Regions from separate parts of the Clostridium mucosae genome, predicted to be linked through region 2. Evidence: a T-box and tRNA genes for the amino acid it is inferred to sense, from the RefSeq annotation. Region 2 holds a T-box; the other holds one or more tRNA genes.
What was found. The T-box of region 2 lies ahead of thrS (threonine--tRNA ligase). A T-box ahead of a tRNA ligase gene usually reads a tRNA of that ligase, here a tRNA-Thr.
Positions count from the first base shown of each region.

Region 1: it encodes a tRNA-Thr, which carries the amino acid that the T-box ahead of thrS (threonine--tRNA ligase) is inferred to sense. The anticodon was not compared.

Region 1 is NZ_JANKAF010000010.1:68,568-73,003, forward strand. Features, by position in the region: gene mreB (rod shape-determining protein MreB) at 1-148, shown strand, start outside; gene yyaC (spore protease YyaC) at 204-740, opposite strand; gene NSA50_RS12035 (hypothetical protein) at 851-1,414, shown strand; tRNA gene NSA50_RS12040 (tRNA-Tyr) at 1,711-1,795, shown strand; tRNA gene NSA50_RS12045 (tRNA-Thr) at 1,828-1,902, shown strand; tRNA gene NSA50_RS12050 (tRNA-Tyr) at 1,909-1,993, shown strand; tRNA gene NSA50_RS12055 (tRNA-Val) at 2,011-2,086, shown strand; tRNA gene NSA50_RS12060 (tRNA-Thr) at 2,104-2,178, shown strand; tRNA gene NSA50_RS12065 (tRNA-Tyr) at 2,186-2,270, shown strand; SAM riboswitch class I at 2,419-2,527, shown strand; gene metK (methionine adenosyltransferase) at 2,647-3,822, shown strand; gene nagA (N-acetylglucosamine-6-phosphate deacetylase) at 3,863-4,436, opposite strand, start outside.
Region 2 is NZ_JANKAF010000003.1:82,582-87,017, forward strand. Features, by position in the region: gene thrS (threonine--tRNA ligase) at 1-1,701, opposite strand, end outside; T-box leader at 1,765-1,977, opposite strand; cyclic di-GMP riboswitch class I at 2,195-2,278, shown strand; gene NSA50_RS05365 (NPCBM/NEW2 domain-containing protein) at 2,435-4,436, shown strand, end outside.

The DNA of each region.
Region 1 (4,436 bases), on a different contig from region 2:
TAAGCTAATAGAACATGAAACTGGGGTTACTGTTGAAGTTGCAAACAATTCAGTAGAAGCAGTAGCCGAGGGAACAGGCAAGGTCTTGGGATATTTAGACAAAATAGATACAAATTCTTCAGACAATGAAATATCATTAGTTGAGTAAATTATAGATACAATTAAATACATATATTAAATAGATAAAATTGTTAAAGGGGAGTTTAAAAACTCCCCTTTTGGTTGTGAGCAAGGTTATATGCATGAATAATGGCAGATGATATTATTTTTGACATTTCCATGACTAAATGCAGACGAATACTTCTAGATGTAAAAAATTCAGCATTTTCACTAGAATCAATAATACCGATTATAGAAGCTATACCAACGTCAGGTAAATTTTTACCGACCCCTTTTCCAGGATGTATTGGATAATCTCTAGTATGTATTTCGCCAATAGAACTAGCTTCACCTAGGCAGGCATCTATTCCTATGATTAAAGCTTTGGGATGCAATTTATTAATTTCATTTAATCTATTATTTATATTAAGAGCATGTATTGGAGACTCTATAGTTCCGTACACTGGAAGAGGGAAATTTTTTTCTTTTAAAAATGTACCAACCATTGGACCTAAGCAGTCACCAATGCACTTATCAGTACCTATACATACAATTACAGTATTATTCGTAATATAGTCTTTGATAAATTTTGCTATTTCAATATGAGAATTATAAGAATTATATAATACTTTATGCTTCACTAAAAATTCACCTCCGCTTATACAATATATGTTTTGAAACTAATAAATATAATAAAATGTATAAAAAAACATAAAAAGGAAATTAATTAAATAAAAGGAGATGAATAAATATGAAAAAAATATTTTCTTATATAATTACTATAATTCTTGGAGCAAGTATCCCTATCTATTATCTATTAGTATGGAATCCATTAAAAAGTGAAGATGTTATAAGTAATAATTCTAAGGAAGTAACTACCGAAAAAAAACTACATAGTGATGAAACTCTAAATGAGCAAGATATATCAAAAGAGGAGAAGCAAAAAAAAGTAGATAATAATTTAAAAAGATTTAATATTAAAGAGGAATCTAATAATAATATTAATTCTAATGAAAATATAATAGAAAGTGATAGCAAAATAGAAGGGTTAACAATAAAGGAAAGTGATATTGAAAATAATTTATTTGCAGAACTTGAAAAAAGTGAAAAGTTAGAAGTAGATAGAATGTTAAAAAGTTTATCTATTATAGATATAGTTAAATTAAATGATCATTTTTCTAATAAATATGATAATGATAATGTAAAAGAAGGGATTTTATTAGTAAAAAAGAGAATGTCGCTATTGGATTATGAAGAATTTATGGAGATTATAAGTAGATATATTGATTTAAATATTATTGAAGACGAAGTTTAATATTTTAAATATTAGTCAGAATATATATTTCAGTTTTAGAGTAAAAATTGAATAATCAGTAATATTAAATAGGTAATTATATTACTTTGAATGAATTAAATTTTAGGACAATATAAGACAATAAAAAATGATATTAGTATTAAATAGGAGAAAATTAAAGAAATATAGAAAATGATGAATATAATCTTGTTAAATGAGTGAATAACGCACTTGAAATTAGTATGCAATAAATATATACTAGTCATTGTCAGTTGAGGCGATAATGTTTACTTAACTGAAATTAAATAAATTTTAATGGGGGAGTTCCCGAGTGGCCAAAGGGGGCAGACTGTAAATCTGTTACGTTTCGTTTCGATGGTTCGAATCCGTCCTCCCCCACCATATAAAATTTGTTTAGAATGAAATAATAATATGCTGGCATGGCTCAACGGTAGAGCAGCTGACTTGTAATCAGCAGGTTGTAGGTTCGATTCCTATTGCCAGCTCCATAAAATGGGGGAGTTCCCGAGTGGCCAAAGGGGGCAGACTGTAAATCTGTTACGTTTCGTTTCGATGGTTCGAATCCGTCCTCCCCCACCATTTTATAATATTAATATGGAAGCATAGCTCAGCTGGGAGAGCATCTGCCTTACAAGCAGAGGGTCACAGGTTCGATCCCTGTTGTTTCCACCATTTTAAAAAATAAATATGCTGGCATGGCTCAACGGTAGAGCAGCTGACTTGTAATCAGCAGGTTGTAGGTTCGATTCCTATTGCCAGCTCCAATAATATGGGGGAGTTCCCGAGTGGCCAAAGGGGGCAGACTGTAAATCTGTTACGTTTCGTTTCGATGGTTCGAATCCGTCCTCCCCCACCAAAAAAGACAAGAATTCTTGTCTTTTTTTTATTTGTAAATAAGCTAGAACTTTATAATTAAAAAGTTTAAATATGCAATGAATTTATATTTTTTAGTTGACTATGAATATTAAAAGTGATATACTCTAAAAGGTAAAATTTGATATTAGTTCTTATCCAGAGAGGCGGAGGGAAATGGGCCCGATGAAACCCGGCAACCTACTTCATTAAAGTTGAGTGTGGTGCCAATTCCTGCAAAGTAATTTTGCAAGATAAGAAAGATTAAGATTTTTAACATCTCTTCTTATCGAAGAGATTTTTTTATTTTATAAATTAATTTAGTTTAGAATTAATATAGTTTAGAATTAATATCAAATAAAATGAAAGGAGAAATGGAAATGAAAAGATTATTTACATCAGAATCAGTTACAGAAGGGCATCCAGATAAAATTTGTGATCAAATTTCAGATGCAGTATTAGATAGTATTTTAGCTAAGGATCCTATGGCAAGAGTTGCTTGTGAAACAGCAGTTACGACAGGAATGGTACTAGTTATGGGTGAAATATCAACTAAGTGCTATGTTGATATTCCAAAGTTAGTTAGAGAAACAGTAAAAGAAATTGGATATGATAGAGCTAAATATGGTTTTGACTGTGAAACATGTTCAGTTTTAACATCAATAGATGAGCAATCAGGCGATATAGCTATGGGAGTAGATGAAGCTTTAGAATCAAGATCAGGAGAAAAGGATGATGTTGAATCAGTTGGAGCTGGAGATCAAGGTATGATGTTTGGTTTTGCAACGAATGAAACAGAAGAATATATGCCATTACCAATAGCTATGGCTCATAGATTATCAAGAAGATTATCAGAGGTAAGAAAGAACGGAACTTTACCATACTTAAGACCAGATGGAAAGACTCAAGTTACTGTTGAATATGATGATAATAAGGTTGTAAGAATAGATGCAATAGTAATATCAACACAACATAGTGAAGAGGTATCTCAAGAGCAAATAAGAAAAGATTTAATGGAACATGTAATTAAAGCTGTAGTACCAGCTGAACTATTAGATGATAGTACTAAGTATTACATTAATCCAACTGGAAGATTTGTTGTTGGTGGGCCACAAGGAGATAGTGGATTAACTGGAAGAAAGATAATAGTTGATACCTATGGTGGATATGGAAGACACGGTGGGGGTGCTTTTTCAGGAAAAGATCCAACTAAGGTTGATAGATCAGCAGCTTATGCAGCTAGATGGGTTGCTAAGAACTTAGTTGCAGCAGGAATTGCAGATAAATTAGAAATTCAATTAGCTTATGCTATTGGAGTAGCTAAGCCTGTATCAATAGAAATAGATACATTTGGAACAGGAAAGAAATCAGAGGAAGAAATAGTTTCAATAGTTGAAAAAGTATTTGATTTGAGACCAGGCGCTATAATAAGAGGTTTAGAATTAAGAAGACCAATTTACAAGCAAACAGCTGCATATGGTCACTTTGGAAGAAATGATTTAAACTTACCTTGGGAAGCTTTAAATAAGGTAGAAGAAATAAAAAAATATATTTAAAATAAAAAATGCTCCAATTTAGGATTGGAGCATTTTTTATTTATACTAGTATTTTACCAGAAACTATTACATTTTTTATGTTTATATCTTCGTCAAATAAAACTAAATCAGCATCGTAGCCTTCTTTTACAAGACCTTTTCTATCTTCAACTTTACAATGTCTAGCAGCATTGAAAGTAGCCATTTTTACAGCTTCATTTAATGGAAGACCAACATTTTTATATACATTTTTAATTGCCTTATCTAAAGTCAAGATTGAACCCGCTAAGCTTCCACTTAAAAGCCTTGCAGCACCGTCTTTAACAACAACATCTTGACCACCTAATGTATACATTCCATTAGGCATTGCACAAGCCATCATAGCATCAGTAACTAATAATACTTTATCAGTTGTCTTTTGATTATAAGCTATTCTAAGTGATGGATATGATATATGAATACCATCAGAAATTGTTTCTGTAGTTATCTCGCTATCAAATATAGCGCCTACAACTCCAGGTTCCCTATGAGCAAATGGTGTCATTGCGTTAAATAAATGAGTTGAGTGACAGCAGCCACATTTAATGCCTTCCATAGCTTCGTCATAGGTAGCTTTTGTATGTCCAATAGAGCAA
Region 2 (4,436 bases):
AACTATTGATTCAGCATAGTCATTATATTTATCAGAAATAGGAAGAACTATTGCTTGAGTTGGAGCAAGCCAAGTTGGGAATGCACCAGCATATTTTTCAATAAGCATAGCTAAAGTTCTTTCATAACATCCAATTGATGATCTATGAATTATATATGGACGTTTTTTGTTACCATCTTTGTCTATATAAGTCATATCAAATCTTTCTGCAAGAGCAAAGTCAATTTGGATAGTTATTATTGTATCTTCTTTTCCATGAACATTCTTAAATTGGATATCAAGCTTTGGTCCATAGAATGCAGCTTCACCTTCAGCTTCAACATAATCAATTCCAAGGTGATCTAAGATACCTTTCATTAATACTTGAGTTTCTTCCCAAGCTTCTGGATTGTTTATATATTTATCAGTATTGTTTGGATCCCACTTAGAGAATCTAAATGATATATCTCCATCTATTCCTAAAGTAGACATTATATGATTTATTAATTCAACACAGCCCTTAAATTCTTCTTCAACTTGATCTGGTCTACAAACAATGTGTCCATCTGATAAAGTAAATTGTCTTATACGAATTAATCCATGCATTTCTCCAGATGCTTCATTTCTATATAAAGTAGAAGTTTCAGCATATCTTATAGGTAATTCTCTATAAGAGTGTTGTTCTGCATTATAAATTGTGTATTGGAAAGGACAAGTCATTGGTCTTAATGCCATGATTTCTGGGTCTTTTTCCTCGTCACCTAAAACAAACATACCATCTTTATAGTGATCCCAGTGTCCTGAAACTTTAAATAAGTCATTCTTAGACATTGAAGGAGTTTTTGTAAATACATAGCCTCTCTTTTCTTCTTCATCTTCAACCCATCTTTGTAGAAGTTGAACAATCTTAGCACCCTTAGGCATTATAAGAGGTAAACCTTGGCCTACTTTTTCATCAGTAGTGAAGATTTTAAGTTCTCTACCTAACTTATTATGGTCTCTCTTTTTAGCTTCTTCTAAAGCTTCTAAATGAGCATCCAAATCAGTTTTCTTTAAGAATGCAGTTCCATATACTCTTGAAAGCATTTTGTTCTTTTCATCACCTTTCCAGTAAGCACCTGCACTTCTAAGAAGCTTAATAGCTTTAACTGGTTTTAAAGAAATTAGGTGAGGACCAGCGCATAAATCTACAAAGTCACCCATTTTATAGAATGAAATAACTTCATCTTCTCCTAAATCATTAATTAATTCAACCTTATATGGTTCGTTAGCATCTTCCATAAGCTTTATAGCTTCAGCTCTTGGTAATTCAAATCTTTCAATTGAAGGATTTTCTTTTACTATTTTTCTCATTTCATCTTCTATTTTTACTAAATCATCAGAACTAAATGAGTTTTCTACATCAAAATCATAGTAGAAACCATCATTTATAGCAGGTCCTATAGCTAATTTAGCATTTGGATATAATCTTTTAACTGCATAAGCTAAAACGTGAGATACACTGTGTCTTAATGCATCTTTTCCTTCTTGTGAGTCAAATGTGCAAATAGCAAGTTCGCTATCTTCATTTACTGTATAACGTAAGTCAACAACCTTTCCATTAATTATTCCACAGCAAGCATTTCTAGCTAAGCCTTCACTAATTGATTTAGCTATATCTAAAACAGAAATACCAGCTTCAAATTCTTTTACTGATCCATCTTTTAAAGTAATTTTAATCATACTTATTACTCCCTCCGTAATTTAATTTAAAATAAAAAAACTCTCATCCCTTCTATGATAAATAGAAGGGACGAGAGTAAAAGTTCTAAACTTCCCGCGGTTCCACCCTTAATTGTCTATAATAAGACCTCTTAATATATCGTAACGTGATATTAAACGGACTTTATTAGAGTCACTCAGAGGTGGTCTTCAACTAGATTCAAATAAGATAATTTCACCAAGCTTATCTCTCTCTGAAAATGAAATTTAGTTTACTCTTCTCTTCAACGTATTAAAATATTTATAAATAATATTATAGTTATCTAATTAGTTAATGTCAATATAAAGAGATAATTAAAATAATTTACTTAAACTGGGGAAATAATAGGTTGAAATTATGAGAAAAAAGAAGAAAAATAGTAAGAATATTATAAAAATATATGGATGAATATGTATCTTTATGATAAAATAGTGATAATAAATTTAAAATATTTGAATTTATTTTAAAATTGTAAAATTAAATAGGCAAACTTAAAGAAATTTAAGGACGCAAAGCTATAGGGACTAAGGTGTATAACTATGTCAGCCAGTTGCCAAAGAGTACATTATACTTTTTGTTTCAAAGCTTAATTTTAAATATTACTTATTTTATTATAATAAATATTTAAAATTAAGATGTGTAAAGCTGCTCTTTTAGAGTAGCTTTTTTTAATGTACGTCTAAGGCTAGAATAAAACTAATCAGGGGGTAAATTATGAACAAGAAAAAAATAGCGGCTATAGTAGCAGCGGCATTGATAACTAATTTCTCTTCTCCAGCATTAGGGGTTTTAGCAGATGAGTTATCAAGAAATCAAACTTTAATAACAGAAGGAGCATCTATTAATGGATCGGCTCAAGCTATTATAAGTAAATTTAACTTATATAATAGCAATAATATTGAGGCTTATAATGAAGTATTCAAAATGGATAATCAAAATATTATATCTATAACTAATAATGGTGGTAGATATGCTAACTCAACTATTGATAAAGCTATAGATGGAGATTTTAATACACATTGGGAAACAGGAAAACCAAATACTTCTGAATTTGTCAATGAAGTAGTAGTTAAATTAAATGAAGTGACAACCTTAAACAGAATAGTATATGCAGCAAGGCAGTCATCAACTAAAGGTAAAGGTTTTGCTAAGGAAGTAGAAATATATGCATCTCTTACTGATGAAGAAGATGACTTTAGGCTAGTGAGTAGTGGAGAATATGCAGGTTCCACTGGAGATATAGTAGAGATTAAGTTTAATCCAACTGAATTTAAGAGAATAAAATTTAAGTTCAAAAAAGCGGATCAAAATTGGGCTTCAGCATCAGAATTTATGTTTTATAAACAAGATGTGGTAAGTGATAAAATGAAGAATTTATTTACTGACGATACAATGAGTCAAGTAAGTGAAGAGTTTAGTAATATAGAAAAGATAAGTGAGTTAGAAGAAGAAGCAAAAAATCATCCATTATATAGTCAATTCAAAGAGGATATAGAAAATGCAAAGTTAATTGTAGAAAATAAAGAAGTCAACTATATTGATGCTAAGGTATCTAAATTTAAGGATATGAATAGTGAGACACTTCCAATATATGACGACATTTATAAAGTGACTTCAAATAAAATAAAGTCAATAACTACAAATGGTGGTCAATATGCAGATAATTCAATAGATAAAGCAATTGATGGTGATGTAAATACAAAGTGGCATTCTGGAAAACAAAATAGTACAACCTTTACTAACGAAGTAATAATTGAGCTAAATGAACTGACGAAATTAAATAGAATAGTATATACTGCTCCTCGTGGATCTAATAGAGGGTTTGCAGAACAATTTGATATTTATGCATCAAGAACTTCTAAGGGCGATACATTTGAACTAGTATCTAGTGGTTCATCTAAAGTAACACAGGATTCTATAGAAATAAGGTTTAATCCTACTGAGTTTAGAAGAGTTAAATTTGTATTTAAAAAAGGATATGAGAATTGGGCTTGTGCTGCTGAGATTGGTTTATATACTCAAGATGAAATAGCAGAAAAAATAGATAGATTATTCACTGATGATACAATGAGCATTGTGAGTGAAGAATTTAATACATTAGAAAAAGTACAAGCATTAGAGGAAGAGGCTAAAAGTCATCCGTTTTATGAAGATTTTAAAGAGCATTTAGAAGATGCAAAAATGCTTTTACAAGAAAATCAAATTGAAGCTACAAAAGCAATTACAAAACAATTTAAATATTATTCTAACGAAGAATATTCAAATTTATTTAAAATGGACAATGAAAATATAAAGAGTATCCGTAATAATGCAGGTAATTATGGAAGTGCAGTAATAACAAATGCTGTTGACGGTAATTTAGATACATATTGGGAAACAAATAAATCAAATACGAATGATTTTACAAATGAAGTGGAAGTAGAATTTAAAGAAGCTGTTGAATTAAATAGAGTGGTTTATGGAGCAAGAAAGTCTGATAATAAGGGATTTGCTAAGGAATTTGAGATATATGCTTCTACAACATCCAAAGGAGATACTTATCAACTTGTAGCAACTGGAAGTCATAATAAAGTATCTGGATTAGTTGAGGCAAAATTTAATCCAACAGAATTTAAAAGAATAAAATTTAAATTTAAAAATTCGGATCAAAATTGGGCTACATTATCAGAAATAGCATTCTATAAACAAGATGTAGTAAGTGATAAAGTTGATAAGT